DNA from 2 places in the Microbacterium sp. Be9 genome. Region 1 is predicted to be linked to the other one. Evidence: riboswitches for the same ligand, from Rfam matches in the RefSeq annotation. Region 1 holds a riboswitch; the other holds the start of a gene.
The links. Region 1 has a riboswitch for thiamine pyrophosphate ahead of GLO27_RS13650 (ECF transporter S component). Riboswitches for the same ligand answer to the same signal wherever they lie in the genome.

Region 1 (15,698 bases):
CGTCGGCGCCTCAGAGGCGGATACGCTCGCGACGACTCAGACCCCCGCACCCACACCCACACCCACACCGACACCGACACCGACACCGACCAGCAGCACGACGCACGAGCAGCAGAACGGCGAGCGGAGGGTGCAGCGCGACGACCTCGGATTCCTGGGGACCGTCTTCCTCGTCGGGATCGGCTTCCTCCTCGCCCTCGGAGCGACCGGGGTGGTCTTGGCGGGGCGCGCGCGGCGGAGACGCGATCGGGCAGCGGAGACGGGACCGTCCGATGAAGCGTGAGAGCGTCCCGAAGTACGCCGTCGCCTTCGTGATCGCCGGCCTCGTCGTCCTGATCGACCAGAGCACCAAAGCGGCCGCGATCGCCGGGCTCAGCCAGTCGGAACGGATACCCGTTCTGGGTGATGCGCTCGGCCTGCAGCTCGCCTACAACCCCGGGGCGGTGCTGTCGCTGGGCTCCGGGGCGACATGGGTGCTGACCGTGGTCGGCGTGGGCGCCGTCGCCGCCCTGTTCGTCGCCGCGGTCCGCGCACGCACGACGTGGCGGGCCTGGGGGTTGGGGTTCATCCTCGGGGGTGCCATCGGGAACGTGCTGGACCGTCTGCTCGCTCCCCCCGGGTTCGGCATCGGCCACGTCACCGACTTCCTCGCGTACGGGAACTGGTTCATCGGGAACCTCGCCGACGTCGCGCTCGCGATCGGAGGCGTCGTCCTCGTCATCGGGGCCGGGGTCCGTCACCGTGCGCAGACGCGGAACGCGGCACTCGGCGACCGGCCGGACGACGAACGAGAGGGCACGAACGGATGAACGGCTGGATGCCGGACGCGCCGCCGACCTTCGCCGACCTCGTGCTGCCCGCACCGGGCCCGTTCCCCCTCCTGCCCCTGGTCGCCGCCGTGCTGGCCATGGCGTACCTCGTCGGCGCGATCCGCCTCTGGCGGCAGCACCGCCGGTGGCCCGTCTGGCGCACGGTCGTGTTCCTCCTGGGCTGCCTCGCGCTCGCGGCCGTCACCGGTCTCGGGGTCGAGGCATACGGCTACGCGCTGATGTCGGTGTTCATGTTCCAGCAGCTCACGCTGATGATCGCGATCCCGCCCCTGCTGGTGCTCGGATCACCGGGCACCCTGCTCCTGCGTGCCACGCCCCACCACGGGCTGGGTGCCGCCGCGCTGCGTGCCGCGCACGGCGGACTCCGCAGCCGCGTCGCCCGATGGATCCTGAGCCCGTGGATCGCCCTGCCGGTGTACCTGATCGCGTTCTACGGTCTGTATCTGGCCGGTCTCGCCGATCGCGTCCTCGCTGCTTCCGGCGGTCACATCGCCCTGGAGGTCGGGTTCCTCATCGTGGGCATCCTGTTCGCGATCCCGGTGCTGAGCTCCGATCCCCTCCCCGTGCGTCTCGGGCACGGCGGGCGGGCACTCGACGTCTTCGCCGAGGCCGCCCTGCACGCGTTCTTCGGGGTCTTCCTGATGATGGCGACGACGATGCTCGTCGACCACTTCGTCGCCCCGACCCTCGCCCTCGGGATGGATCCGCTCGAGGACCAGCGTCTGGCGGGCGGTCTGGCCTGGTCCTACGGCGAGGCGCCGACGCTGCTGATGCTCGTGTACGTGATGCATCGGTGGTTCCGTGATGACACGGCCCGCGCCGCCGCCGATGACCGCTACGCCGATGCGCACGGCACGACCGAGCTCGACGCCTACAACGCCTACCTCGAAGGCCTGCGCGACGAGAGCCGATGAACCGCACCGGTCGCCGTCACCCGCCACCGCCGCCGTCACCCGTCGCCGTCGGGCAGGATGGACGGATGAGCATCCCCTCCGCCTCCCTCGACGTGCCGACGCGGGTGCGCGAGCTCGCCCGCGGTGCGGCGCTCGTGCCGGTCTGGCTCAACGGGATCGGCGGGCTGACCTTCCGCACCGACGACGGCCGCTACATCAAATGGGGGCCGCTCGACGACGAGGCGAACATGCGCGACGAAGCCGAGCGCATGAGGTGGGCGCGCACCTGGATCGCGGTGCCCGAGGTGCTCGAACAGGGGCAGGACCAGACACACGAGTGGCTCGTCACCGTCGCACTCGACGCGAGCAGTGCCGTCGACCCGCGCTGGGCCGACCAGCCCGAGACCGCGGTACGGTCGGTCGGCGCGGGCCTGCGGGCGCTGCACGACGCCCTGCCCGTGGCCGAATGCCCCTGGGAGTGGAGCACGCAGTGGCGGATCGCCAACGCCGCCGACCGCGGCACGATCGTGCCCGACGAGCTGCACGAGGCACCACCGATCGACCGCTTGGTGGTGTGCCACGGCGATGCCTGCATGCCGAACACGCTTCTCGACGCCGCCGGCCGTCCCGCCGCGTTCGTCGATCTCGCAGCTCTCGGAGTCGCCGACCGCTGGGCCGACATCGCCGTGGCGTCGATGAGCACGATGTGGAACTTCGGTTCCGGCTGGGAGGACACGCTCATCGAGGCCTACGGGGTCGAGCCCGACTACGAGCGCCTCGACTACTACCGGCGGCTCTGGAACGAGACATGAGCGTGGCGCCCCCGCCCGCCGGTCGACCGCCGGTGTTCGGCCCGGTCGTCGACGACATGACCCGGTGCGTGCACTACCGGGGCCCGACAGACATCATTGCGATCCGCTTCGCCTGCTGCGGCGATCACTACCCGTGCCATCGCTGTCACGAGGAGTCCGCGGGGCATCCGGCGCAGCAGTGGGCGCCCGAGCAGCACGACACCGCGGCGATCCTCTGCGGCGCATGCGGACACGAGCTCACGATCACCGAGTACTTCGCGGTGACGGGCTGCCCTCGCTGCACCGCCCCGTTCAACGAGCGCTGTGCTCTGCACCGGGAGCACTACTTCCAGCCGAGTTGGAGCTAGCCGACCCTAGCTCCACACGAATCGGAAGGTCCCGACGAGGACGGCGGCGGCAAGGGCGAGGGCCATGATCGCGATGCCGCCGATCAGCGCCACCGCATCGCGCGGGTGCAACCGGGACGGTCGCGACCAGGTGCGGGGGATGCCGGAGCCGAAGCCGCGCGCCTCCATCGCGAGTGCCAGCGTGGACCCGCGCCGCACCGCGAACACGAGCAGCACGAAGGCCATCGAGAAGAATCGTCGCAGCACACCCCGATCCCCCACGCCCCGTGCACGACGGGCCAGGCTCATGGTGCGCCAGTCGTCGAGGAACAGGCCCAGCATCCGGGTGCCGGCGAGGATGCCGAGCACGAAGCGACTCGGGAGCTTCGCGACCTGGGCCAGCGCATCGGCGAGCTCTGTGGGGTCGGTGCCGCCGAAGAGCAGGATCGTCGGCAGTCCGAGCGCGATCACGCGCAGGCTCACCGCGATCGCGAGCGTGATGGAATCCTCGCTGATCGTTGCGAATCCGAAGGTCCAGTAGATCCGCCCTGCGGGTTCGGCGTAGAGCAGCATGCTCACGCCGGCGATCGGTGCGAAGATCGCGATCGGCAGCAGGCGCTTCAGCACCGTCGACAGCCGCAGTCCGGTCAACGGCAGGCAGAGCAGCTGCAGGACGATCGCGGCCAGCGCACTCGTGACGTCGATGGACGCGAACAGCGGCACCGACAGCAGCACGGCGAGCACCAGCTTCGTCACCGGGTTCACACCGTCGAGCCATACCGTCCGTGCGGTCTCGACCGCCGTCACGATGTCGCCTCCCCTTCGCGTCCCAGTTCGATGCGATGCCCGCCCAGGTGTCGGATCACGGCGTCGTCGTGCGTGACCGCGACGATCGACCGACCACGCGCGATCTCCTCCTGCAGGAGCGCGACGAGCGAGATCCATCCACGCCGGTCCTGCCCGAAGGTCGGCTCGTCGAGCACGATCACCTCGGGTGCTCCCGCCAGCACGGTCGCGACGGACAGTCGACGCTTCTGCCCGCCGGAGAGCGTGAACGGGTTGGCGAGCGCGAGAGATGCGAGTCCGAGGCGCTCGAGCAGCTCCTCGACGACGCCGTCCGTCTTCCCACGGTCCCATCCGAGGGCGCGCGGGCCGACGGCGAGCTCGTCGCGCAGCGTCTGCGTGAGGAACTGATGCTCCGGCTCCTGGAAGACCATGCCGATGCGGGTGAGCAGCTCACGCGAGGACCAGCGGATCGGGCGGGGGCCCTTGCGCCCCGCCAGCTCGGGCGCCGAACGCACTTCGCCGGCCTGCTCCGGGATGAGGCCGGCGAGGGTGAGTGCGAGCGTCGACTTGCCCGCGCCGTTCGGCCCGGTGATCACGGTCGCGTTCGCACGCGGCACGCGCAGGTCGAGCCCCGACTGCACGACGACGCCCGCCTCTCTCGCGATCGAGAGCGCGGAGGCCGTGAGGGCATCGGAGGCAGGAACCTGTTCGAGCATCGGAAGGTCGATGCCGCGGTCGGGCACCCACACCCCCGCATCGGCGAGCACGTCGCCGTGGGCCACGAACACCTGCGCGGGCGCACCGTCGGCGAGGAGTCCTCCGTCGGCCGCCAGCACGATCACGCGCGTCATCAGATCGACCCAGATCGGGGTGCGGTGCTCGACGACCACGAGCGTCGCGCCGGTCGTCTCGACGGCGCGCTCGACACTCGCCCGCACCTCCCGCACCCCCTCCGGGTCGAGGTTTGCGGTGGGCTCGTCGAGCAGCAGCAGACCCGGTCGCATCGCGAGCACACCGGCCAGCACCAGCCGCTGCTTCTGCCCGCCGGAGAGCGCCTTCGTGGGGCGTCGCAGCGGAACATCGAGGCCGACGGCGTCGAGCGCCTCGGCGACGCGACCCGGGATCTCGGATGCCGCGACGCCCAGGTTCTCGCAGCCGAACGCGACGTCGTCGCCGACCTTCGACAGCACGATGCCGGCGTCCGGGTCCTGCAGGACGAGTCCGACCTGACCGTGCCGTGACTCGGGGGCCGCACCGTCGATGCGCAATGACCCCGTCCGTTCCCCCTCGTCGTCATCGCCGAGGACCCCGGCGAGGCCGGCGAGCAGCGTCGACTTCCCTGCACCCGAGGCGCCGAGCAGGAGCACCCGCTCCCCCGGTTCGATCGTGAAGGAGACGTCCGCGACGGCGGGACGCTTTCGACCGGCGTACCGCCAGCCCCAGCCCGCAGCCTGCACGCGGGCCGGGGAGGCGAAGGTCACGCTCAGACCTCGCGCACGTGCTCTCGCCCGACGGCGAAGCGGTTGAGGGCGCCGGTGACGGCGAGGGCACGCACGAGCAGCCAACCGACCACGCCGGCCAGGATCGCCCCGGAGACGACCACGCTGATCAGATAGATCGTGTTGAACTCGACCGACTTCAGGATGTTCGGCGAGCTGCCGTAGAACAGCTCGAACACCCAGGCGGCCACGGCGGCTCCGACGCCGGCGAGCGCAGCGACTGCGATCCCGAAACGACGGTAGAAGAACAGGGCGAAGATGATCTCTGCGCCGAGGCCCTGCACGATGCCCGACAACACGGTCGAGACACCCCACACGTTGCCGATCAGCATCGACACGATCGCGGCGACCAGTTCGACCACGAGCGCGGCCCCCGGCTTGCGGATCACGAGACCGCCGACGACACCGCCGAGCAGCCAGATGCCGACGGCGATGCCACCGAGGCCCGGTGTCAGGGCGTCGGCCGCGCCGAACCACGCGTATCCGATGGTGTTCCATCCCCAGAACACGAGACCGATCGCGACGCCGAGGACAGCGGCGACGACGATGTCGACGACGCGCCAGCGCCAGATCGATGGGCGGTGCAGCCCGTTCGCATCGGCGGATGCCTGCTGTGCGGATGTGGACGTAGGCGTACTCATCTGAACTCCTCCCTGCGCTGGCATGACCCAGATCAGGTTCGACGGTCGAAGCGCGATTCGCTCCCTCTCAGCCCGGCTCGCCGGACTCCCGTGGTTGTGCTGAAGATCCTACCGCTGGCGACACCCGCGTGGCGACAGGGCTGTGCGCCGCGGAACCCGCCCGGGATTGGGTACCGTGAACGAGTGACCGCAACAGATCCCGCCGACGAGGCGACGGGCGTCGTCCGTGACGACGGCCCCGCGACCACCGCCCCCTCCGGCTCCGTCGATGCCGCGTCGGGCGGTTCGGTGCTCACGGCCGAGCAGACGTCGACGCGCGCGCTTGCACCGGAATCGGTGGTCGCCCCGGAACCGGCCACGCCCGCTCTGACGAAACCACCATTCGTTCCGCGTGAGACTGCCGCGGGAGACGCCGACGATCCCCTCGCCGCGCTCGACGCGACCACCCCCCAGTGGGCGGACGAGACCACCACCGCCACCGCTCTGACCTGGGTGGACCCCGCGACGGTGGCCGACCACACCGCCACCGCGACTCTCGACGAGACGTCGGAAGCCGAGCGGACGAACGGCCTGCTCCGCGGGGCACGCCTGCGCCCGGCCATCGCCCGTCCCGGCATCCTCGTTCCGCTGGCCACGCTCGTGGGCCTCGTCGCCGCGTATGCCGGCACCACGCTGCTCTGGCCGCTGCACGAGGTACCTCCGACAGTGCAGTCCGTCGAGTTCGCGACGACGCCCGCTGCCGCAGCCACCGTCACCTGGCCCACCGAGGGCGCGGGCGCCGTCGGCATCTCCGGCATGACCACTGCGGCCTCGATCCCCGATGCGGTGAGCATCGCGAGCATCACCAAGGTCGTGAGCAGCCTGATGGTGCTCGACCGTATGCCGCTGGCGGTGGGCGAACAGGGGCCCGAGTTCTCGTTCACCCGGGCCGACAGCGTGAAGTACTGGGACTACCGGCGCAGCGACCAGTCCGCACTCGATGTGCCGATCGGCGGGGTGCTGACCGAATATCAACTCCTGCAGGGCACGCTGATGGGATCGGCGAACAACTACATCGACCGGCTCGCGAGCGAGATCTGGGGGTCCGATCGCGAATTCGCCCGGGCCGCCGAGGTGTGGCTGCGCGAACGAGGCCTCACCGGCATCACCGTGGTGACGCCGTCCGGCTTCGACGAGCGCAATGTGGCCACCCCCGAGGCGCTGGTCGCCCTCGGCGAGCGTGCCATGCAGAACCCGGTGTTCGCCGAGATCGTCGGCACCAAGTCGGTGGACCTCCCGGGCGCCGGCACCGTCGTCAACACGAACGGGATGCTCGACGATCCCGGTGTCGTCGGCGTCAAGACCGGCACACTCGTCGGCTGGAACCTGCTCACCGCGAAGGACGTCGTCATCGGCGACACGACCGTGCACCTCTTCGCCGCGGCGCTGAACCAGGCCGGCAACGATGAGCGACTCGCTCTCACCCGCTCCCTGTTCGCGGAGGCGGAAGCGGCGCTGGAGGCGCAGCCGCCCGCCGTCGCGAAGGACACCGTGGTCGGTCAGGTCACGACCCCCTGGGGGGAGGAGGTCGACGTCATCACCGAGACCGATGCCGATGTGGTGCTGTGGAACGGGGCGACCGCCACCGCGGCGACGGCCTTCGATCTCGGCGAAGACCGTGAACAGGACGACGCCGTGGGCACGCTGACGACGACCGGTCCGCTCAACACCGTCACCACGCCTCTGGTGCTGGCCGAGGATGTGGAGGGGCCGAGCCCGTGGTGGCGTCTGACCCACCCGCTCGAGCTGCTCGGAATCAGGGCCGACCGCTCCTGACACCTCGTCACGCGCGCCGTGCCGGCGCCCGCGACGACGCATCCCTACGACGACGCCCCACCCCGCGTGAGCGGAGTGGGGCGTCGTCGTGGGGATGCCGGAGGGCGGGAAACGCTCAGGAACGGTGGCTCGAACCGTCGGCCCCGTCTTCCAGCAGGGCCTGGGCTGCCGCCGTCTCGGCAGCGGGCAGCTGAGCACCGATCGAGGCTCCGGCAACGGCGGCCGCAGCCTCCTCCCCTGCACCTTCGGCATCGCTCGCATCGCCCGAGACGACGACGGGCGTCGTGCCGGTGAGGGCGTCTTCGGCGTCGATGTCGGTCGCCGCCTGCTCGAACTGCGACTGGTACAGACGCCAGTAGGCGCCCTGCGCGGCGATGAGCTCGTCGTGCGTGCCCTTCTCCACGATGTCACCGTGCTCCATCACCAGGATGAGGTCGGCGTCGCGGATGGTCGACAGTCGGTGCGCGATCACGAACGACGTGCGTCCTTCACGAAGCGCGGCCATCGCGTGCTGCAGCAGCAGTTCGGTGCGGGTGTCGACGGCCGACGTGGCCTCATCGAGGATGAGGATCGACGGCTGCGCGACGAATGCCCGCGCGATGGTGATGAGCTGACGCTCGCCCGCCGACACGTTCGCGGCATCCTCGTCGAGCACCGTGTCGTAGCCCTCGGGGAGGGCGTGCACGAAGCGATCGACATAGGTCGCCTTGGCGGCGGCGAGAACCTCGTCATCGGTCGCGGTGGAGCGACCGTAGCGGATGTTCTCGCGGATACTGCCGGCGAACAGCCACGGGTCCTGGAGCACCATGCCGGTGCGCGACCGCAGTTCGTCGCGGGTCACCTCGGCGATGTCCTGGCCGTCGAGCATGATGCGCCCGCCGCTGAGCTCGTAGAAGCGCATGATCAGGTTGACCAAGGTCGTCTTTCCCGCACCGGTCGGACCGACGATGGCGACGGTCTGCCCCGGCTCCACCCGGAATGACAGGTCGCGGATGAGCGGACGCTCGGGTGTGTACGAGAACGCGACGTTCTCGAACTCGATGACGCCCTTGCCCTCGACCAGCTCGGGGGCATCGGCGTCGTCCGCCTCCTGCTCCTCGGCGTCGAGCAGTTCGAAGACCCGCTCGGCGGAGGCCGTGCCGGACTGCACGACCGCGGCCATGCCACCCAGCTCGGACAGGGGCTGCGTGAACTGCTGCGAGTACTGGATGAACGCCTGCACGTCGCCGAGACGGAGCTGACCGTTCGCGACCATCAGACCGCCGAGCACCGCGATGCCCACATAGCTGAGGTTTCCGACGAACATCATCGCCGGCATGATGATGCCGGAGAGAAACTGTGCCTTGAAGCTCGCCTGGAACAGCTCTTCGTTCTCGACCTGGAACTTGTCCAGCGCATCCTTCTCCCGGCCGAAGACCTTCACGAGCGCGTGGCCGGAGAATGCCTCCTCGACGCGGGCGTTCAGGCGACCGACCTTGCGCCACTGGGTGCCGAAAGCCTTCTGCGAGCGCGGTCCGATGATGCCGAAGATGACGCCCATGAGCGGCAGCGTGATGAGGGCGACGAGCGCGAGCTGCCACGAGATCGAGAACATCATCACGAGCACGCCGATCACGGTGAGCACCGAAGTGAGTGCTCCCGAGAGCGACTGCTGCATCGTCTGCGTGATGTTGTCGATGTCGTTCGTGACGCGTGAGATCAGCTCGCCGCGCTGCACCTTGTCGAAGTACGCCAGCGGCAGGCGGTTGATCTTCGCCTCGACCGACTCGCGCAGCCGCCACATGGTGCGGACCATGATCACGTTGATGACGTAGCCCTGGATCCAGGTGAGGAAGGCCGCGGCCACGTAGATGCCGAGCACCGCGGCGATGACGAGACGCAGTGCGTCGAAGTCGATGCCCTGGCCGACCGTGAAGTCGCCCAGCGCGCCGACCTGGTTCGCGAAGTCGTCCTGCCCACCGGCCCGCAGCGCCTCGACGACGACGTCCTGCGACGTCCCGGCCGGGAAGCCGGGGAACCCGTCGGTCGGCTGTCCGAGCTGGATGGAGATGAAGCCCTTGTAGACGAGGTTGGTGGCCTCGGCGAGCACCTTGGGCGCCGCGACCGTCAGGACCACGCCGATCGCACCCAGGATCGACACGAAGACGAACCAGATGGCCGACGGCTTGAGCAGCCCGATCATGCGCGCGAAACTCGGACCGAAGTTGTCGGCCTTGCCCGGCGCGACGCTGTCCCAGTCGCCGGAGTTCTGACGTGCCTGCTCGGCGAGCTCGGCCTCGTACTTCTCCTCGGCGCTCAGCTCGACCTCGGCGACGGGCGCTGCCGCCTTGCCGCGGCCGCGTCTGGCCGTGCGCTTCTCGTTGTTGTCCTGCGCGCTCATGCGTCCACCCCCAGCTGCGACTCGACGATCTCTCGGTAGGTGTCGCTCGTCTCGAGCAGTTCCTCGTGCGTGCCGACGCCGACCATGGTTCCGCCGTCGAGGACGACGATGCGGTCCGCGTCCGTGATGGTGGAGATGCGCTGGGCGACCACGATCTTCGTCACGTGCGGGAGCTCCCGCCACAACGCCTGCCGCAATCGCGCGTCCGTCGTGAGGTCGAGGGCCGAGAACGAGTCGTCGAAGACCAGGATCTGCGGCTGGTGCACGATCGCGCGGGCGATCGCGAGTCGCTGACGCTGACCACCTGAGACGTTCGTGCCGCCCTGGGCGATGCGGGAGTCGAGACCATCGGGCATCTCCTCGACGAAGTCGCGACCCTGTGCGATGTCGAGCGCGTGCCACAGCTCTTCGTCGGTGGCCTCTTCCCGGCCGTAGCGCAGGTTCGACGCGACGGTGCCGGTGAAGAGGAACGGACGCTGCGGCACCAGGCCGATGCTGTCCCACAGCGACTCGACGTCGGCCTCGCGCACATCGGTGCCGCCGACGTGCACGGAACCGCCCGAGACGTCGAACAGGCGCGGGATGAGCGACACGAGGGTCGTCTTGCCCGAGCCGGTGGATCCGACGATCGCGACGGTCTCACCCGGCTGCGCGGCGAAGCTGATGCCGGTGAGCACGGGGGAATCGGCGCCGGGGTAGGTGAACTCGACGTCGTCGAGCGCCACGGATCCGGGGACCGGGAACTCGGTGACGCCGTTCTCGGGGCGGACCAGCGTGGATTCGGAGTCGAGAACCTCGCCGATGCGCTCGGCCGACACCGCGGCGCGCGGGATCATCATCGCCATGAAGCTCGCCATGATGACGCCGCCCATGATCTGGCCGATGTACTGCATGAAGGCGAACAGTGTGCCCACCTGCACCGTGCCGTTGTTGACCTCGATGCCGCCGAACCAGATGACCGAGACGACCGTGACGTTCAGGATGAGCATGAACAGCGGGAACAGCAGCACGAAGAGCGAGCCCACCTTGCGGCCGACGACCATGATGTCGGTGTTGGCGCCGCGGAAGCGGTCCTCCTCGATGCGCTCGCGCACGAATGCCCGCACGACGCGAACGCCGGTGAGCTGTTCGCGCATGATGCGGTTGACGTTGTCGAGCTTGCCCTGGTAGCTGCGGAACAACGGGACCATGCGCCCGATCACGAGGGCGGCCAGGATCAGCAGCAGCGGCACAGACACGGCGATGAGCCAGCTGAGGCCGACGTTCGTCTGCACGGCGAAGATGATGCCGCCGATCGCGAGGAGCGGCGCCGTGACGAGCATGGTCGCGCCCATCATCGCCAGCATCTGCACCTGCTGCACATCGTTCGTGTTGCGGGTGATGAGCGAGCCGGCGCCGAACTGCGAGACCTCACGCTCGGAGAAGCCGCTGACCTTGCCGAAGACGTCGGCGCGGATGTCGCGGCCGGCGCCCATCGCTGCGCGCGCGGCGAAGTACGTCGCGGTGACCGAGGCGATGATCTGCCCCAGCGAGACCGCGAGCATGAACAGACCGGTGCTCCAGATGTAGCCGGTGTCACCGCGGGCGACGCCCTTGTCGATGATGTCGGCGTTCAGTCGCGGGAGGTAGAGGGTCGCTGCGACGCTGGCGAGCTGGAAGACCAGCACCGCGAGCAGCAACCATCGGTATCGGGAGAGATAGCGGAGGAGGATTTTTCCCAGCACAGGCGGACTTTCTAGGAAGGATGGAGCGGCGGATTTCTCGGCAGACGGATGCCGACCGACAATCGGCCACAAGACAGAGTGCCACGATCCGCGGACATTCGTATCCCCCTCATGGGGGACCTTCGCTCACAGCGAACCGCTTCCCCTCCCGATCAGCGGTTTCTGCACACGGGCGAACAACGGCGAAGCGTTCCTTTCTTCACCTTTTGTGTTTACTCACTGATACAACTTGTGATAGACATATGGCACAAAGAGGACGGACTCCCCATGCACGCGACCATCGCATCCCCGATCCGATCCGGGCAGCTCCTGCTGGACCCCGGGCAGGTGCTCGGCGCTGTCTTCTCGATGCCCTGGGTGTCTCTGATCCTCGCGGCGATCATCGCGGTCGGCATCACCGTCACACCCCGATGGCGCGCACGGACCGAGAGCCGGGCGCGCCTCGCCCCGGCGGCATCCGGCGTGGTCTTCGCCCGTTACTCGCCGGAGCACCGCACCCTCGGAGTCGCCGCGATCGCGGTGATCGTGATCTTCGTCGCCGAGAACCTGATCACCGGGTACGCCCTCGACCTCAACGGCGTCGTCTCGTGGTGGCGCTACGCGACACCGGTGCTCACGGCCGGCATCGGTGTGGCCGTCCTGCTGGCCCTGATCGCGACGAGAGGCAGCACGCCGCCGGAGCGCCCCGTCCTCTCCGCCCGCCGCACCTGGCTGAGCTTCAGTCCGCGCATCGGTTCGGTGGGCGCCGCCGCAGCGCTGCTCGCTCTCACGGTCACGACACTGCTCGCCGGACTCGCCTCCTCGAACATCGACGGCGGCCCGTACGTTTTCCTCGAGATCGACGTGCCCAACGAGACGATCGACCCGATTCGTCCCTGGTTCTATGGCTGGGCATACGGCGTTCCGGTCCTGATCTGCACCATCGCGCTCGTCGGCGTGGTGATCGCCGCGCTGCACTCCAATGCGGCCCGCCCGTTCCTGCGGCCGGAGACGATCGTCGCCGAGCAGCGCGAACGACGCGACATCGCGGCGGGGATCACCCGGATCACCACATCGGCTGCGCTTCTCGCTCTGGCGGGCGCATGGCGGTTCATCGCCGACTCCGGTTCGATCAACGGACTCACCATCCAGGGCGACGGGCGCAGCGACTCCTACGAGACCTTCTGGCGATACGGCGAAGTCGCGGCCGTCGGCGGCTGGATGGCGCCGGCGCTCGAGATCGCCGCGTTCGTGCTGCTGCTCCTCACGACCACGCAGCTGTGCCCGCCGAGGTATGACCTGGAATCTGTTGCCGGCGTCGAGAAATCGGCCGAACGGGAGACCGCATGGTGAGCCCGACGCCCCGACTGTCACCGGCCGACGAGACGAATCCGGCACTCGACATCTACCGGCAGCTCCGCGGCCTCATCGTGTCGGGCCAGCTCGGCGCGGGCGAGCGACTGCCGACGGTCCGACAGACGGCCAGCGACCTGGGTGTCGCCCCCGGAACCGCCGCGCGCGCGTACAAGATGCTCGAAGGCGAGGGGCTGGTGGTCTCGCGCACGGCCGCGGGCACGCGGGTCGCCGAGACGGCGGGAATCCTCCCCGCATCGGTGCTCCGGCGCATCCGCGAGCTGGTCGACGAAGCCGACGCGACCGACGCGGATCCGGACGACGTCATCGACGTGCTCCGTGCGATCTGGAAGACGCGCTCGAGCCCCGACGTCGACCTCGAGTCCGACTAGGCGCGACGCTCAGAGAAAGCCCGACGCGGACGAACCCCTTCTCAGAACAGGGCGGGCTGCGGGACGTACGCGCGTGCAGGGGCGCCGGCGTCCGGGGCGAGCTCGGCCAGCGTGGGCGGGTCCCACTTCGGATCCCGGTCCTTGTCGACGATCTGCGCGCGGATGCCCTCGACGAGGTCGGGGTGCTCGTTCACGAACCACAGCACGCGGCGGTACTCGCCCTCGAGTGCGGCACGAAGCCCCGAAAGTTCACGCGCCTCGCGCACCGCATCGAGCGTGACAGCGAGGCCGGTCGGCGCGAGGCCCTCGAGAAGGTCCGCGATCGCGGCGGCCTCCGTCGTGCCCTGGGCCTGCAGGCGATCGATGATCTCGATCACGGTCGGAGCGGAGAAGGCGTCATCGATCCACTCCCGCCACGCCGGAAGCCGCGAGGGCTCCGGCGTCTCGTCGAACAGCAGGACGATCTCGCTGGGCCCCGTCGGATCGGCGCGGAAGGCGAGAGCCTCGCTCAAGGCGTCGAGGCGGTCCGACGGCACGAAGTGATCGGCGAAGCCGAGGTACACGGCATCCGCGCCGCTCATCGTCGCTCCGGTGAGGCCGAAGTACTCGCCGAAGCGCCCGGGGGCACGGCCGAGAAGCCAGGTGCCGCCGACGTCGGGCGTGAATCCGATGCGCGTCTCCGGCATCGCGAGCTTCGAGCGCTCCGTGACGATGCGGATCGCCGCGTGCCCGGCCAGGCCGATGCCTCCCCCCATCGTGATGCCGTCGGCGAAGGACACGACCGGCTTGGGGTATTCGGCGATCATCGCGTTCAGCGCGTACTCGGCACGGAAGAACTCCGCGGTCTGATCAGCCTGCCCCGCCACGATCTGCCCGTGCAGAGCCCGCACGTCGCCGCCGGCGCACATGCCGCGATCCCCCGCTCCGTCGAGCAGCACGATCTGCACGTCGGTGTCGTCGCGCCAGGCGTTCAGTGCTGCGGTGAGGCTCTCGATCATGCCGACGTCGAGGGCGTTGATGGCCTCGGGGCGGTTGAGCGTGAGCCGCCCGAGCGCCCCTTCGGTGCGGACGAGGACGCGGGATGCAGCGTGAGAATCGGTCACGCTGGCCAGGCTACCCCTTTCGGCAAGGGCGTCATTCCGCGCGAAATGCGGGATCCGACAGGGTTTTCCGGCAGGATAGGGAGGAACTGTTCAAATGCGACGAGAGGTCACGGATGCCTGAAGGACAGGTGCTCGAGTTCACGCACGTGACGAAGCGCTTCAATGAGGTGACCGCCGTCTCGGACTTCTCCGCGCGCGTCGAGCCCGGAGCCGTCACCGCCTTCCTCGGCCCGAACGGAGCCGGCAAGACCACCACGTTGCGCATCCTGCTCGGCCAGGTGCGCGCCACATCCGGCACGGCGACGATCGGCGGCACGACGTATGCCGAGCTCCGCCAGCCGCTGCGCACGATCGGCGCGGTACTCGAAGAGACCGTCTACCGTCCCCGTCGCACCGCCGAGCGTCAGCTGACCATCGCCGCCAAGGCGAACGGCATCCCGCTGGCACGCGTCGGCGAAGTGCTCTCCCTGGTCGGCCTCGAGGGCGAGGGCGACTCCCGCATCGGCGGCTTCTCGCTCGGCATGCGTCAGCGGCTCAGCGTCGCGAACGCGCTCCTCGGCGACCCCGGGGCCCTCGTCTTCGACGAGCCGGCCAACGGACTCGACCCCGAGGGGATCCGCTGGATGCGACTCCTGATGCGTCGCCTCGCCGACGAGGGACGCACGGTCCTCGTGTCGTCGCACGTCCTCAGCGAGGTCGAACAGGTCGCCGACAACGTGCTCGTGCTCTCGAAGGGCACGCTCGTGCTGGCCAGCGGAATCGAGACGCTCGCCGACCCCAAGGGCGGCTCCGTGATCGTGGACGCCGCGGATCGCGCCGGGCTGACGTCCGCGCTCGCTGCGGCCGGGTTCGACATCGAAGTGCTGCGCTCGGGTCTGACCGTGCGCGGCGGAGACGCCGAGACCGTGGGAGCCGTCGCGGCCGACGCAGGCATCGCCCTGAGCACCCTGGTGCAGCGCGGGCCGACTCTCGAAGACGTCTTCATCGACCTGATGCGGGGTGGCCGGTTCGCGCCGAGCGCTCCCGCAACGGCGACCCCGCTCGTCGCGCCGAACACCCCGGAGATTGCGCCCGAGGAGTCGACTCCCGCAGAGGCCGCTCCCGAAGAAGCATCTCCGGCACCCGCCGACTCCGTGGTCGCCATCCCGGTGGCCGCAGCAGCCGC
Region 2 (15,698 bases), on a different contig from region 1:
GCGTCGGCGACAGCAGTCGCCAGGGGATTGCCCCCGAACGTCGAGCCGTGCGACCCCGGGGTGAACAGTGCGCTCGCGCTGCCGTAAGTGACCAGCGCGCCGATCGGGAAACCGCCGCCGATCCCCTTCGCGAGCGTGATCGCATCGGGAATGATGCCCTCGTGGCTGAACCCGAACCACTCACCGGTGCGGCCGGCTCCGGTCTGGATCTCGTCGACGATCAGGAGCGCGCCGTGCGCGAGGGTCAGCGAGCGGGCGGCGGCGAGGTACCCCTCCGGCAGCTCGACCACTCCGGCCTCGCCCTGGATCGGCTCGACGATGATCGCGGCGACGCGGTCGTCCATCGCCGCTTCCAATGCCTCGATCGTGGCGGGGATGTGCTCGACGCCCGCGGGCATCGGCTCGAACGGCGCGCGCATCGATGCCTTCGCGGTGAGAGCGAGCGAGCCCATGGTGCGTCCGTGGAAGCCGTTCTCGAGCGCGAGGATGCGCGGCCGCTCGGTGCCCCCGTGCAGCCGGGCGAGCTTGAAAGCGGCCTCGTTGGCCTCGGCGCCCGAGTTCGAGAAGAACACCCGCCCGTCGATACCGGCACCCGCGAGACGCTTGATGCGTGCGGCGAGTGCGAGCTGGGGCGGGGTGGCGAAGTAGTTCGACACGTGCGCGAGTGTGGCCGCCTGCGTCGAGACGGCCTCGACGAAGGCCGGGTGCGCGTGCCCGAGGGAGGTCACCGCGATGCCGGCGAGGAAGTCGAGGTGGCGTCGACCGTCGGCATCCCACAGGTACGAGCCCTCACCGCGGACCAGCAGCGCGAGCCGCTCCCCCGCATTGAGCACGAGATCGCGTGCCGCGTCGTCCTGCCAGACGGTCATCCCGTCACCTCCGACTTTCCCAGGACCACTTCGGTCCCGATTCCCTTGCTGGTGAACAGTTCGACGAGCACCGAATGCGGCACCCGTCCGTCGATGATCGCGGCCGCGTCCACGCCGCCTTCGACCGCGTCGAGGCAGGCGCGCATCTTGGGGATCATCCCCGACTCGAGCTTCGGCAGCATCTCGATGAGGGCCTCCGAGGTCAGGTGCGAGACGAGGGAGTCGCGGTTCGGCCAGTCGGCGTAGAGCCCCGGCACATCCGTGAGGATCACGAGTTTGCGCGCATGCAAGGACACGGCGAGAGCCGCGGCGGCGGCATCGGCGTTGACGTTGAGCGACTGGCCGGGATGATCGAGATCAGGCGCGATGCTCGACACCACCGGGATGCGCCCGGCGGCGAGATGGTCGAGCACGGGAGTCGGATCGACTTCGACGACATCGCCGACGCGACCGAGGTCGACCTCTTCGCCGTCGATCACGACACCGCGACGGCGCCCGCCGAAGAGTCCGGCGTCCTCCCCGCTGAGGCCGGTCGCGATCGGCCCGTGCGAGTTGATCTTGGACACCAGCTGCGGATTGACCTGACCGGTGAGCACCATGCGCACGACGCTGATCGCCTCGGTGTTGGTGACCCGGTAGCCGCCCTTGAACTCGCTGGGGATCTCGAGCCGCTGCAGCATGTTCGAGATCTGCGGGCCGCCGCCGTGCACGACGACCGGCAGCACGCCGACGTAACGGAGGTAGGCGATGTCCTGCGCGAAGGCGTCCTGCAGCTCCTCCGACACCATCGCGTTCCCGCCGTACTTGATGACGACGATCTGGTCGCGGAACTTCTTCAGCCACGGCAGCGACTCGATGAGGGTCGTGGCCTTCTGTGCGGCGACTTCGGCCGGGGTGTCCTGGATGTCGGTCATGAGGCGTAGGCGCTGTTCTCGTGCACGTAGTCGTGGGTGAGGTCGTTCGTGAGCACGGTCGCCGTCGACTCGCCGACCTTGAGGTCGATCACGAGGTGCGTGGCGCGCGGCATGAGGTCGACCTCTTCACGGGGACGGTCGGGGCCGCCCGCCGTGCAGACGCGGACGCCGTTCATCCAGACGTCGACGTCGTAGGGATCGAACTGCGCGTTCGTGGTGCCGATCGCGGCGAGCACACGGCCCCAGTTCGGGTCGTTGCCGAAGATGGCGGCCTTGAAGAGGTTGTTGCGGGCGACCGACCGGCCGACCTCGACGGCGTCCTGCTCGGAGACCGCGTGCTGCACCTCGATCGTGATGTCGTGACTCGCGCCCTCGGCATCGCCCTGCAGCTTGACCGCGAGCTCTTGGCACAGCTCGATCAGCGCGGCGGCGAAGTCGTCGAGATCGGGCACGACCTCGGAGGCGCCGTTGGCGAGGAGGGTGACCTGATCGTTCGTCGACATGCAGCCGTCGGAGTCGAGCCGGTCGAAGGTCCGCCCGGTCGCACGGCGCAGCACGTCATCGGCCTGGAGCGGCTCGAGGACGGCGTCGGTCGTGATCACGACCAGCATCGTGGCGAGGCCCGGCGCGAGCATTCCTGCTCCCTTCGCCATCCCACCGATCGTCCAGCCGTCGCGGCTGACCACGGCGGTCTTCGCGACGGTGTCGGTGGTCATGATGGCGTGCGCCGCGCTCTCTCCGCCATCAGCGCTGAGCTCGGCGATCGCCTGCTCCGTGCCGGCGAGCACACGCGCACGGAACGTCTCGTCTCCTGTGCCGATGAGACCGGTGGAGCAGATCAGCACGTCGCCGGCGCTGACACCGAGGAGCTCGGCCGCCTTCTCAGCCGTCTGATGCGTCGTCTGGAATCCGAAAGCGCCGGTGAAGCAGTTCGCCCCGCCGGAGTTGAGCACGACGGCCTCGACCACCCGGTCGGCGACGGCCTGCTGCGACCAGATGATCGGGTTGGCCTTGGCGCGGTTGCTCGTGAAGACGGCGGCGCCGACCTTGCGCGGTCCGCGGTTGACGACGACGGCGACATCGGGCTTGCCGGTGGACTTGAGTCCTGCGGCCACACCGGCCGCCTCGAAACCTGCGGGGGCGGTGACGCTCACGGCGCGACTCCGTTCACTGAGAGGGCGCGGGCCTCGGGAAGCCCCAGCGCGATGTTCATGGATTGGATGGCAGCGCCGGCGGTGCCCTTGACGAGGTTGTCGACCGCGGTGACCACGGTCACCCGGTTCGCGGCGCGATCGATCGCGAGCCCGATCAGCGCGGTGTTGGCGCCGAGCACGTCGGCCGTGCGCGGGAAGCGTCCCTCCGGCAGCAGCTGCACGAAGGTCTCGTCGCCGTAGGCGCTCTGCCAGGCGTCGCGGATCTGCGCATCGGTCACGCCGTCGGCGATCCGTGCGGTCGACGTGGCGAGGATTCCGCGCGACATGGGCACCAGCACCGGAGTGAAGGAGATACGGATGCCGTCGGCGTCGATACCCGATGCCGCGGCGAGCGCCTGACGGATCTCCGGTATGTGCCGGTGGGATCCCCCGACCGCATACGGGTTCGCGGTGCCGAGGATCTCGCTGCCGAGAAGGTTCGTCTTGAGGCTCTTCCCGGCACCGGACGGACCGACCGCCAGCACCGAGACGATGTCCGCGGGGTCGATCACGCCGGCGGCGACGCCCGGCGCGAGGCTGAGACTCACGGTCGAGGCGTTGCAGCCGGGAGCCGCGATGCGAGTCGCGCCGCGGAGGTGCTCTCTTTGCTTGACCCCGTCGATCAGGAGCTCGGGGACGCCGTATGTCCAGGGCTCGTGGAACGCCCCGCCGTAGAACGCCTCCCACGCGGACGCCGACGTGAGCCGATGGTCGGCTCCGGCATCGATCACGAGCGGAGCCGCACCGAGCGCATCGGTGTACTGCCCCGACTGCCCGTGCGGGAGTGCGAGGAACACGATGTCGTGGCCGGAGAGGATCTCGGGCGTCGTGTCCTGCAGGGTGAGGTGTGCCAGAGAACGCAGATGCGGCTGGTGGTCGACGAGAGGCTGCCCGGCGTTCGAGTGCGCCGTGACGGTGCGGATCTCCATGTCGGGATGATCGGCCAGGAGACGGAGGATCTCGCCGCCTGCGTAGCCGGATGCGCCGGAGACGGCGACGGAATACGTCATGCTTCTACCTTAACGGTCGGGTCCTTCCTCGAAGGGAGGACCGGGGACGGGGCCGGAGGCGGCGACACCGGCTCTCGACCGCTGCGCGTGCGCAGGCAGGAGGGCGGGGTCGCCTACAGTCGGCGGCCGCGGCGTCGGCGCACAGCGATGACGCTCGGAGCGAGCGTCGGAGAAGCGGTGGCGGCCGAAGGCATGTCGCGACAGTAGCGCGGCCCCGGCGGCCACCGCAAATCCACCCCGTCATCTGAGCGGCTGCAGCCCCATCGGCGCGGCGAAGAAGGCGAGCTCGTGTGCGCTCGATACCGCGAACACCCGGCGCATGCGCGCACGGGTCGGGGCATCGGCCTGCGCCGCAGCCCCGGAAGCGTAGGCGATCGCCTTCTCCGTCGCCGCCTCGAATGCCGGATCCGCGTACGTCGTGAGCCAGGACGCGTAGGGATGCTGCGGATCCCGCGCGTACTCCCCGAACTCTCCGGCATGCAGGCGTCGGCCGAGGTCGGTGTAGAGCCAGAAGCAGGGAAGGACGGCCGCGACGATCTCGCCGTAGTCGCCGCCGAACGCGACGGAGCGCAGGTGGTCGAGGTACGCGGTGGTCGCCGGCCCCGGCTCGGCGGCGAACGTCGCCGCGCTCACTCCCTGAGCCGGGGTCAGGTACGACGCGTGCAGCTCGAGTTCACCCACGATCGAGCCTTGCGCGGAATCGGCCCAGAAGGCCTGTTCCTCCGACGTCGGCGCGAGCCGGGCGGCTTCGGCGAGGACACGGGCGTACTCGCGCAGATACAGCGCGTCCTGCGCGAGATAGATCAGGAAGGGGCCGCGCTCCAGCGTCCCGTCGGCGAGCGCTCGGATGAACGGGAGTTCGTCGATCCCCGCGCGGATCTCCGCGATGTCCTGCCACCAGTCCGCGGCGATGTCGTCAGCCGCCGGTCGGGTCTGCGCCGCCGCACGCTCCCGGAGTCCGGCGAAATGGTCGATCGGCCCGTGACCCCGCCCCACGCTCAGCGCGTCCCCCGCGCGCAGGGATTCGCGGAGCCAGGCGCGCGCGGCGCTGACCGCATCGGCCGGCCGCTCCCCGCGCGCGAGGAGCGTCGCGAGCGCGGACGACAGCGAACAGCCGGTGCCGTGCGTGTTCCTGGTCGGGATCCGGGTGCCGGCGAACTCCTGGCGCGTCCCGCGATGCGTATCGACCAGCGCATCCGGAGCCGAATCGCCGTCGAGGTGTCCCCCCTTGACCAGGACAGCCGCCCCGACCGCGGCCGACAGCTGCTCCGCCGCGGAGAGCGCGTCCTCCCAGTCGAGGACGTCGCGGCCGGACAGCACTGCGAGCTCGGCGAGGTTCGGTGTCACCAGAGTCGCCCGCGCGAGGAGATCGTGCAGCGCTCGCTCGGCATCCGGATCCAGCAGCCGATCGCCGGAGGTCGCCACCATCACGGGGTCGAGCACGACGACCGGCGGACGAACGCGGTCGAGCCACGCACCCACCACGCGGATGACGTCGGAGTCGGCGAGCATCCCGATCTTCACGGCGTCGATCACGATGTCGTCCGACACCGCATCCAGCTGCGCGCGGAGGAAGTGCGCGGGGGGCACGTGCACGGCACGCACTCCCTGCGTGTTCTGCGCCGTCAGCGCAGTGAGGACCGCCATCCCGTATCCGCCGTTCGCGGCGATGGACTTGAGGTCGGCCTGGATGCCCGCGCCCCCGGACGGATCGCTGCCGGCGATGCTGAGCACCCTCGGCACGGCGCCGGCGAGCCAGCGCCGGCGGAACTCCGCTGCCGTGGCCTCGGGATCGTCGGCGGCGCACAGCACCGAGACGACGGCGAGGCCGGCCGCACCGGCGTCGCGGAGGGGTTCCGTGTCATCGATGCCGACGCCGCCGATCGCCACGCACGGCAGAGAGCTGGCAGCCACGAGATCACGGAAGCCGTCGACGCCGAGAGGAGCGGGGTGATCGGGTTTGGTGGCGGTCGGACGGATCACACCGACACCCAGATAGTCGACGGTGCCGGCGGGCAGAGCATCGACCGCGTCGAGATGCGCACGGGTGTTCGCGGTGAGGCCGACCAGCGCGTCGGGTCCGAGCGCCTCACGCGCACGCAGCACGGAGGCATCGCCCTGTCCCAGATGCACGCCGTCGACCCGAGCGCCCCGTTCCCGGGCAGCGACCACGGCGTCCAGCCGGTCGTTCACGACGAGCAGCGCCCGCCCGTCGATCACCCGCGACAACGCGATCAGCTGATCGACCGTCTCGGCGTCGGTCGCGTCCTTATCGCGCAATTGGACGATCCGCACCCCACCGTCGACCGCTCGGCGCACCGTCTCGACGACGCCCCTGTCCCCGCAGAGCGCCGCGTCCGTGACGAGGTAGAGCGAGAGATCGGCGTTCACCGGACACCGCCTTCGACGCGTGCATCGGCTCTGATGTCGTCGGGGCCCACCGCGGCGAGCGCATCCAGCAGGGCGACGGCGAAGCTGCCCGGCCCCGTGGATGTCGCCGCTGCCCGCTCGGCGGCGATCGTGTAGACGAGGCTCGCGGAAGCCACAGCGGTCAGCGCATCGTGATCCGTCGCCTCGGCCGCACCGAGGAAGGCCGCCATCACCGCGCCGAGCGCGCATCCTCCTCCGGTCACGCGGGTCAGCAGCTCGTGGCCGTTGGCGAGGCGCAGCATCCGCTCCCCGTCAGTGATGAGATCGATAGGCCCCGATACCGCGACCACCGCGCCCGTGGTCCGCGCGAGGGTTGCGGCGGCATCGGCTGCGGAGTCCGTGCTGTCGGTGGCATCCACCCCACGTCCGCCCGTGCTGAGCCCGGCGAGGGCGAGGATCTCGGAGGCGTTGCCGCGGATAGCGGTCGGTCGGTGCTGCGCGAGCCGGTGGGCGAGGGCGGTGCGCACCGGAAGCGCACCGATAGCTACCGGGTCGAGAACCCAAGGCGTACCGTTCGCCGCGGCTCCGGCGACCGCCTCCAGACTCGCCGCCCGCTGCTCGGGCGTGGGAGTCCCCAGGTTGATCAGCACCCCGGAGGCGACCCCGGCGAACATCCCCGCCTCGTCGACGATGTCGACCATCGCGGGTGCGGCGCCCAGTGCCAGCAGCACGTTGGCGGTGAATCCCGTCACGACCGCATTGGTGATGCAGTGCGTCAACGGCGGAGCCTCGCGCAGCACCTCCAGGAGGGTCGCGGCGGAACCGGCGAGGTCGTGGGTGGATTCAGGACGCAGAAGATCGCTCATCGCGACATCCCTTCGCTAGTACGAACTAGATCAGGTTCGACGGGTCTGTTCTCAGCCGCGGATCGCGGCACCCCGTGTCACTGCTCGCAGTCTAGCGATCGCTCAGCAGAGCCCTCTCCTCTGCCCGTGTGAGGCCGGCATGGCGCTCCCGGTCGACGCCTCGTGACCGTTCGTCGGCGACGACGCGCTCGATCGTGTCCGTGAGCGGACGAAGCCGCCCGCCGCTCGCGTGGAATGCGCGATTCGAGCGGGTCATGAAGCCACTCATTTCGGTCGGCAGCCACAGCGGCAGGGACCGCGGCCCCGCCCAGTACTCGACGTCGTGCGCACGGAGCCATCCCTCGTCCGCGACGAACACGGAGCCGGTGTGACCGGCCGCGAGGCGCACCGCACCCAGCACATCGGCGAGGGGGTGCTCATCGCCCACGCCGTTGACCACGCCGCTGCGTGTGGCCGTGACGATGTACGCCGCGAGATCGTCGACATCGATGACCTGCGCGCTGCTTCCCTCGAGCGGCGGCAGCAGCACGGGTTCCGAGCTCGCGCGCGCGAACGCCGCGGCCCAGTACCCGAACCGGTCGCTGGGGTCGCCGTCGCCCACGATGAGCCCAGGGCGCACGATGAAGCCGCGCTCCCCCAGGCGCAGGACAGCATCTTCGGCTGCTGCCTTCTGCGCACCGTAGTCGTACGCATCAGCCGGGCTCGCAGCCGGATGTCGCGGCGTCGACTCATCTGCTCCGACCGTCTCGTCATCGGAGTACACCGACACGGACGATACGTAGGTCCAGCGCCCCGCCCGATCGCCGAGCGCATCGACCGCCCTCTCGACCCGCACCGCGTGGGACGAGACGTCCACGACGTGATCCCAGTCCCGCCGCGAGAGATCGGCATAGACGTCGGCATCCTCACGATCGCCGCGCACGAGCACGGCACCCTCGGGGGCCGGACGAGAACCGCGGCCGAGACACGTGACCGCGGCGCCTTCGTCGACCCACCTCCGGGCGATGCGCCCGGAGAGCCAGCCCGTACCGCCGAGGATCAGAACATCCGTCATGATTCCATGTCATCAGGTGGCGGATCTCTGCGGAACCTCTTCCGCCCACAGCAGATCCGTTCAGAGCAGATCGGTGGGCGTGCTCAGACGATCCAGGCCCGCGAGCACCGGGATGCTCCACGCGGGATCGGGCTGCCAACGTGTCCACGCGGCGTCGAACGGCCAGCCACCGGATTCGAACGAGGCGATGGCCGCGTCCGCGTGCCGCTCGATCTGCGCCGCCTGCTCGGGGCTGAGACGCCCCTGCTGGATCGCGGCGACGAGCTCGTCCTCGTCTTTGAGGTGGATGCCGCCCTCCGGATCGATCTCGACGTCGAGGATGTGGTCGGACGAGTAGGTGTCGTGATCGGTCCGCAGATGTGCGTTCTCGAGGTTCACGTACCAGCCGGCGAAGGACCAGTCCGGGCCTGTGGTGTCGCTCCAGAACAACCAGACCGACCATGGCAGCCCGGCGGGGGCGATGCACAGCACGCCGTTCCCGCGCCAGGGCTCGACGATGCGCGTCCGCGGCTCGAGCCAGCGACGCGAGAGCGGTACTTCACGCACTCGCTGTCCGCCGAGAGCTCCCGGAGCCTCCTGCAGCGTTCCGGGCGCGAGCCATGCGACGAGCCCCCGTTCGTCGTCGCGCACCACCCGCATCGGAGCGATCCTGGAGGGCTCCCCCGGCTGCCATCCCGGCTTCCGATAGTGCCAGTCGATCTGCATGCCCGACTCGAGGAACGGTCCTTCTCCGAGCGGCCGCGCGTCATCCGGGACGGCGGCCGGAGTGCCCTGGGGGAGGATTCTCATCCCGCCACGGTACTCCGGCGCCGACCGGAATCGTCTGACCGACGACACGGTACGTCCCACGGCGCGGTGCGTCGCGCTCCCGTGCTCAGTCGCGCAGTGCGGCTCCGAAGCGCTGTGCGGCGACCTCGACACCGGCGAGCTTGGCCTCGGTGGCCTCGGCCGCCGTGAGCGTGCGATCGTCGGCACGGAAGCGCAGGGCGAACGTCAGGCTCTTCGAGCCGTCCGGCACGCCCTCCCCGCGATAGTCGTCGACGAGACGCACCGATTCCAGCAGCGCACCGGCACCCTCGGCGAGAGCCGCCTGCACATCCGCGGCCGGAACGTCTGCCGGCAGCGTGAGCGAGACGTCCTGCGTGGCAGCGGGGAACGTCGATAGCGAGGCCGCGACGACCCGACCACCGGCGAGCGACAGGATGCGGTCGAGGTCGACCTCGAACACGGTCGCGCGCCCCGGAAGGTCGGCGCCCTCCGCCACAGCGGGATGCAGCTCACCGACGTAGCCGACCTCTTCCCCGGCGACCCGGAGCGATCCGGTGCGTCCGGGGTGCAGGGCCGCACGCTCGGCCTGGACCACGTCGATGTCGACGCCGGCCGCCGCCGCGATGACGCGGACCGCGTCCAGTGCCTCGACGAGACCTGCGGCTTCGGCGGGACGACCGGGCTGACGCGGGGAGACAAGGCCGGTGAGCAGCGCGGAGATGAACCGGTGCTGCGGCGGGATCGACGCGTTCAGGGCGGCGAGCGTCTCATCGGACGGGCGCTCGCCCAGCGGCGGCACCTCGTCCGTGCCGTACTCCACGCCCGGCTCGGGCAGGAAGACCACGCCGGTCTCGAAGATCGCCAGGTCGGTGAGTCCGCGCGAGATGTTGCGGTGCGCGGTCTGCAGCAGACCGGGAATGAGCGAACGACGCAGATACGGCGCCTGCCCGTCGAGTGGATTCGCCAGGCGGATGCTCGGGAGGTGTTCACCCGATGCGGAGCCGTGGAGGTCGTTCTGCGCCTCAGTGGTGAACGGGAACGACGGCGTCTCGACGAGACCGGCAGCAGCCAGGGCATCGGCTACGCGTCGACGACCCTGCTGGTCGGCGGTGAGGCCGCGACCGGACGGGGGCGTCGGCAGCACCGAGGGGATGCGGTCGAGCCCGTGGATGCGGGCGACCTCCTCCGCGAGCGTCCACTTGTCGGTGAGGTCGGGCCGCCAGGTCGGCGGGATCACGCTCCAGCCGGAACCCGCATCCGACGCCGTGACATCGGCACCGATGGTGGTCAGCGCACCGGTGATCTCGTCGTCGGAGTAGTCGACGCCGATGAGCCCCTGCACGAATCCGGCGGGGAGCTCGATCTCGCCGACGAAGACCTCGGTGAACAGCGCGCCACCCTCCTCCGTGAGCGTGCCGCCGGCGAGCTCGACCATGAGGTCGGCAGCGCGGCGGGCGGCCACGAACGGGATCAGCGGGTCGACACCGCGTTCGAAGCGCTTGGACGCCTCACTGGGCAGCTTGTGTCGACGTGCCGAGCGGGCGATGGTCGTGGGGTCGAAGTTCGCCGCCTCGATCAGCACGTTCCGCGTGGTGTCGCTCATCTCGGTCGTGCCACCGCCCATGACGCCGGCAAGGCCGATCGGGCCGGACTCGTCGGTGATGAGGAGGTCTTCCGCGTGCAGAGCGCGCTCGACGCCGTCGAGCGTGGTCATCTTCTCGCCGGGAGTGGCGCGGCGCACCGTGATGCCGCCCGTGAGCTTGTCGAGGTCGTAGCCGTGCAGCGGCTGGCCGAGCTCGAGCATCACGTAGTTGGTGATGTCGATCAGCACGCCGAGCGAGCGCATGCCCGCAAGACTCAGCCGGGCGACCATCCACGGCGGCGTCGGACGTGAGGGGTCGACACCGCGGACGACGCGGGTCACGAACTCGCTCGCACCCACGTTCCCGCGCACGGGTGCGACGTCATCGACCACGGTCGTGTGCCCGGACCCGGGCTGGAGCTCGGCGAAGTCGCGCTCGGCCGGGTCGCGGAAGGTCGCACCGGTGGCATGCGCGTACTCACGGGCCACGCCGCGGAGCGAGAAGGCATATCCACGGTCGGGAGTGACGTTGATCTCCACCGCGACGTCATCGAGGCCGAGCAGAGCGATCGCGTCGGTGCCGACGGGCGCGTCGATGCCGAGATCGGACAGCACCACGATGCCGTTGTGCTCATCGCCCAGGCCGAGCTCGCGCGCCGACGCGATCATGCCGTCCGACACGTGACCGTAGGTCTTGCGGGCGGCGATCGGGAACGGACCGGGAAGCACGGCACCGGGCAGCGTCACGACGACCTTGTCACCGGCGACGAAGTTGTGCGCACCGCAGACGATCCCACGGATGCCGCCGTTCGCCTCGCCGACGTCGACCTGGCACCAGTTGATGGTCTTGCCGTTCGACTGCGGCTCGGCCTCGAGCGAGACGACCTGTCCGACGACCACGGGACCGGTGATGTCGAAGCGGTGCACATCCTCTTCTTCGAATCCGACGGTCACCAGTGCCGCGAGGACGTCCTCGGGCGTGGCATCCGCTGCCAGATCGACGTACTCACGCAACCACGAAAGCGGGACGCGCATCACACCACCATCCCGTACTGCTCGCTGAATCGGACATCGCCCTCGGCCATGTCGCGCATGTCCTGGACGTCGCTGCGGAACATCAGTCCCCGCTCGATGCCCATGCCGAACGCGAAGCCGCTGTACACCTCGGGGTCGATCCCGGCGGCGCGCAGCACGTTCGGGTTGACCATGCCGCAGCCGCCCCATTCGATCCAGCGCGCGCCGCCCTTGAAGGTCGGGTGCCACAGGTCGAGTTCGGCGGAGGGCTCGGTGAAGGGGAAGTAGTTGGTGCGGAAGCGCGTCTTGGCCTCGGGCCCGAAGAGCTGCTTCGCGAAGTGATCGAGTGTGCCCTTGAGGTGCGCCATCGTGATGCCCTTGTCGATCACGAGTCCCTCGAACTGGGTGAACACCGGCAGGTGCGTGGCGTCGAACTCGTCGGTGCGGTACACGCGGCCGGGGCACAGCACGTAGATCGGCACCTCGCGGTCGAGCATCGAACGCACCTGCACCGGGCTCGTGTGCGTGCGCATCACGAGATGGCGGGAGGTGGGGTCGACGTAGAACGTATCCTGCTCCTGACGGGCGGGGTGGTCGACATCGAAGTTCAGGGCGTCGAAGTTGAACCACTCGTGCTCGAGCTCCGGCCCCTCCGCGATCTCCCATCCCATGCCGACGAAGATGTCGCAGACCTGGTCCTGGAGCAGGGTGAGCGGGTGCCGGGCACCGACGCGGGTGCGCGACGGCACGGCGGTGATGTCGACCCGCTCGGCCTCGAGCCGCGCAGCGACCTCGGCCTCCGCCAGTTCGGCTTCCTTCGCCGCCAGCGCCTGCGTCACCCGCCCGCGTCCCTGACCCACGAGCTTGCCGAAAGCGGCCTTGTTCTCGGGGGCGACCTGTCGCATCGAGGCATTCAGGACCGCGAGCGGCGATCCGTCGGCGACGTGTGCGGCACGAGCCGCTTTCAGCTCGGCGGTGTCGGTGGCTGCGGCGATCGCCGCGAGGGCGTCGGCGACAGCGGCTTCGACCGCTTCCGGGGTGATTTCAGGAGACTCTGACACGAGAATCGAGTCTACCGGGGGCGCGTGGGTCGCTTTCGCGGATCAGCGCGACGCCTCGGACCCGTCGCCCTGCAGGACGATGAGCGAGGTGTTCGTCTCGCCCCCGTGCTGACGGGGATCCGGTACCGCTGGCCCGGCCTTCGGCGAGCGCTTGGCACGGCGCTGCAGGCGGTAGGCGATGTAGGAGAGCAGGAGGCACACGGCCACGTACATCGATCCGCCGACGATCGCCGCGGGGATCAGCGGGGACCCGTAAGGCGCCTGGTTGCCGATCTGGTTGATGACGTAGAGGAGCTCCTGGTACGTGATGATGAACCCGAGCGCGGTGTCCTTGAGCGCCACGACGAGCTGCGCGATGATCACCGGCATCATGGCCCGCACGGCTTGCGGGATCAGGATGAAGTACATCACCCCGGTCTTCCGGAGTCCGATCGCGTAGCCGGCTTCCTTCTGCCCGCGCGGCAGCGATTCGATGCCGGCACGCAGCACCTCGGCGAGCACGGAGCCGTTGTACACGATCAGAGCGATCACGACGGCCCAATACGGCGGCATCTTCACGCCGATCACGGGAAGGCCGTAGTACAGCAGCATCATCAGGATGAGCACGGGCACCGCTCGCAGCACCTCGATGATCCACCGGACGGGCTCACGCACCCAGGCGTGCTCCGACAGGCGGCCGATGCCGAGCAGGAAGCCGAGCGCGATGGACCCGACGCCGGCGACCGCGAAGGCGGCCAGCGTGGCCAGCAGCCCTTCGCCGAAGCGGACCCAGACGGCGGAGAACGTGAAGATGTTCCACTTCTCGGCGGAGAACTGTCCGGTGGCGAACAGCCTCCACACGACCCAGCCGAGCACGGCGAGGACGACGAGGACCGTGGCGGCCCCGATGAGCCGGTTGCGGGCGATGGCACGGGGGCCGGGGACGTCGAAAAGAACGGAACTCATCGCGCGATCCTCCACTTGTTCTCGAGAACGCGCTGCACCCAGGCGAGCAGCAGCACTAGGACCACGAAGACGACCATGACCCAGAGCAGCACGGCCAGAGCGTTCTCCCCCTGTTCGCTCAATGCCGCCCGGATGGTCCCCAGGTTGGCGACGGAGAAGCCCGCAGCCACCGTGGTGTTCTTCATGAGGGCGATGAGGACGCTCATCATGGGCGGGACGACGGAGCGCGTCGCCTGCGGCAGCACGACATAGCGCATGACCTGTCCGAAGTTCAGGCCGATCGCTCGCGCCGCCTCGGCCTGACCGACCGGCACGGTGTTGATGCCGGCTCGCAGCGCCTCGGCGACGTACGTCGCGGTGTAGATGCCGAGAGCGGCCACTGCCAGAGGCAGGGGGTTCACCCGCTCCCCCAGCAGGATCGGGAGGCAGAACGCGAAGAAGAACATGACGAGCGTCAGCGGGGTGTTGCGGATCCAGTTGACGTACACGCCGCCGACGGCGCGGGCGATCGGAACCGGAGACACACGCGCGGCTCCGACGATCAGCCCGAGGACCAGCGCGATGATGCCGCCACCCAGGAACAGCACGATGGTTCCCCACAGTGCCTCTCCCCAGAGGTCGAGGTGGTCGGTGATGACTCCCACTGCTGCTCCTGTCGATTCGGGTTCTCGGGTGGTTCGTGCCGATGAGCGGGGCGGTCGACCGGGTCGACCGCCCCGCCGGGATCAACCGATCGGGTCGACCTCGGGCTGGGTCGCCTTGACGCCGGACGCGCCGAGGTTGTTGTCGAAGATCTGCTGCCAGATCTTGCCGCCGTCGGTCAGCTGCGTGTTGAAGTACTCGGCCAGAGCGTCGTCGCCCTTGGCGAGTCTGATGCCGTAGCGCTCCTCGCTGAAGGGCTCTCCGACGACCTTCAGCTTGTCCGGGTCCTGGGCCGCGTAGCCGATGAGGATCGCCTCGTCGGTCGTGACGGCGTCGACCTGACCGTTCTTGAGGTCCTCGACGCACTTCGAGTACGTGTCGTACTCCTTGGTGGGCACGTCGGGGTAGTTCGTCTTGATGTTCTGGATCGGCGTCGAGCCGGTCGCCGAGCAGACGGTCGTCTCCGCGCTCAGGTCATCGACGCTCTTGATGTCGCTGTCGGCACCGACGAGGAGGCCCTGACCCGTGACGAAGTAGGGACCGGCGAAGGAGATCTGCTCCTTGCGCTTGTCGGTGATCGAGTACGTGCCGACGTAGTAGTCGATGTCGCCGTTCACGATGGCCTGCTCGCGGTTCGCGGAGGCGATCGCCTGGAACTCGATCTTCTCCGGGTCGACGCCGAGCGATGCCGCCATCCAGCGGGCGATGTCGACGTCGAATCCGGTGCGGTCGCCGGTCACCGGGTCGAGGTACCCCAGACCCGGCTGGTCCTCCTTGACGCCGACCTTGACCGTGCCTGCCGACTCGATCCGGTCGAACGTCGGGCTTCCCTCGATGCTGACGTCGGTCAGCACGGTCCACGGCGTGCTGCTGGACGTGTCGCCCTCGTCGCCGCCCTCCGGGGCTCCTGTGCTGGACGGCGTGCCGCTGTTGCAGGCCGTGAGCGCCAGCAGCGCGGCCGCTGCGATTCCGATACCTGCCAGTGTCCGTGTGCGTCGCATGTGCGTCTCCTTCGTGTGCTGTGTGTGCAGGGTCTGTGTGGTCGGTGCGGGGGCGTCAGTGCGTGAGGAGCTTCGAGAGGAAGTCCTTGGCGCGGTCGCTCTTCGGGTGCGTGAAGAACTCCTCGGGAGTCGCCTCCTCCACGATCCGTCCGTCGGCCATGAAGACGACGCGGTCGGCGGCCTTGCGGGCGAAGCCCATCTCATGGGTGACGACGATCATCGTCATGCCGTCCTGGGCCAGCTCGACCATGACGTCGAGGACCTCGTTGATCATCTCGGGGTCGAGGGCGCTGGTCGGCTCGTCGAACAGCATCACCTTGGGCTGCATCGCGAGGGCGCGGGCGATCGCCACGCGCTGCTGCTGCCCGCCGGACAGCTGGGCCGGGAGCTTCGATGCCTGCTGCGCCAC

Region 2: linked by a shared signal. The riboswitch ahead of thiM (hydroxyethylthiazole kinase) and the one ahead of GLO27_RS13650 (ECF transporter S component) in region 1 are both predicted to bind thiamine pyrophosphate.

Annotation. Positions count from the first base shown of each region.
Region 1 is NZ_WNWT01000006.1:579,021-594,718, reverse strand. Features, by position in the region: gene GLO27_RS13685 (hypothetical protein) at 1-283, shown strand, start outside; gene GLO27_RS13680 (signal peptidase II) at 273-809, shown strand; gene GLO27_RS13675 (cytochrome c oxidase assembly protein) at 818-1,744, shown strand; gene GLO27_RS13670 (aminoglycoside 3'-phosphotransferase) at 1,810-2,535, shown strand; gene GLO27_RS13665 (CHY zinc finger protein) at 2,532-2,882, shown strand; gene GLO27_RS13660 (energy-coupling factor transporter transmembrane component T) at 2,889-3,668, opposite strand; gene GLO27_RS13655 (ABC transporter ATP-binding protein) at 3,665-5,128, opposite strand; gene GLO27_RS13650 (ECF transporter S component) at 5,131-5,787, opposite strand; TPP riboswitch at 5,780-5,889, opposite strand; gene GLO27_RS20285 (hypothetical protein) at 5,971-7,602, shown strand; gene GLO27_RS13640 (ABC transporter ATP-binding protein) at 7,718-9,982, opposite strand; gene GLO27_RS13635 (ABC transporter ATP-binding protein) at 9,979-11,706, opposite strand; gene GLO27_RS13630 (hypothetical protein) at 11,974-13,038, shown strand; gene GLO27_RS13625 (GntR family transcriptional regulator) at 13,032-13,430, shown strand; gene GLO27_RS13620 (enoyl-CoA hydratase/isomerase family protein) at 13,472-14,533, opposite strand; gene GLO27_RS19625 (ATP-binding cassette domain-containing protein) at 14,647-15,698, shown strand, end outside.
Region 2 is NZ_WNWT01000002.1:344,647-360,344, reverse strand. Features, by position in the region: gene GLO27_RS02805 (acetylornithine transaminase) at 1-869, opposite strand, end outside; gene argB (acetylglutamate kinase) at 866-1,783, opposite strand; gene argJ (bifunctional glutamate N-acetyltransferase/amino-acid acetyltransferase ArgJ) at 1,780-2,937, opposite strand; gene argC (N-acetyl-gamma-glutamyl-phosphate reductase) at 2,934-3,986, opposite strand; gene GLO27_RS02785 (bifunctional hydroxymethylpyrimidine kinase/phosphomethylpyrimidine kinase) at 4,227-6,377, opposite strand; gene thiM (hydroxyethylthiazole kinase) at 6,374-7,222, opposite strand; TPP riboswitch at 7,213-7,307, opposite strand; gene GLO27_RS02775 (NAD-dependent epimerase/dehydratase family protein) at 7,314-8,276, opposite strand; gene GLO27_RS02770 (DUF402 domain-containing protein) at 8,337-9,065, opposite strand; gene pheT (phenylalanine--tRNA ligase subunit beta) at 9,151-11,661, opposite strand; gene pheS (phenylalanine--tRNA ligase subunit alpha) at 11,661-12,701, opposite strand; gene GLO27_RS02755 (amino acid ABC transporter permease) at 12,744-13,646, opposite strand; gene GLO27_RS02750 (amino acid ABC transporter permease) at 13,643-14,290, opposite strand; gene GLO27_RS02745 (glutamate ABC transporter substrate-binding protein) at 14,372-15,289, opposite strand; gene GLO27_RS02740 (amino acid ABC transporter ATP-binding protein) at 15,345-15,698, opposite strand, start outside.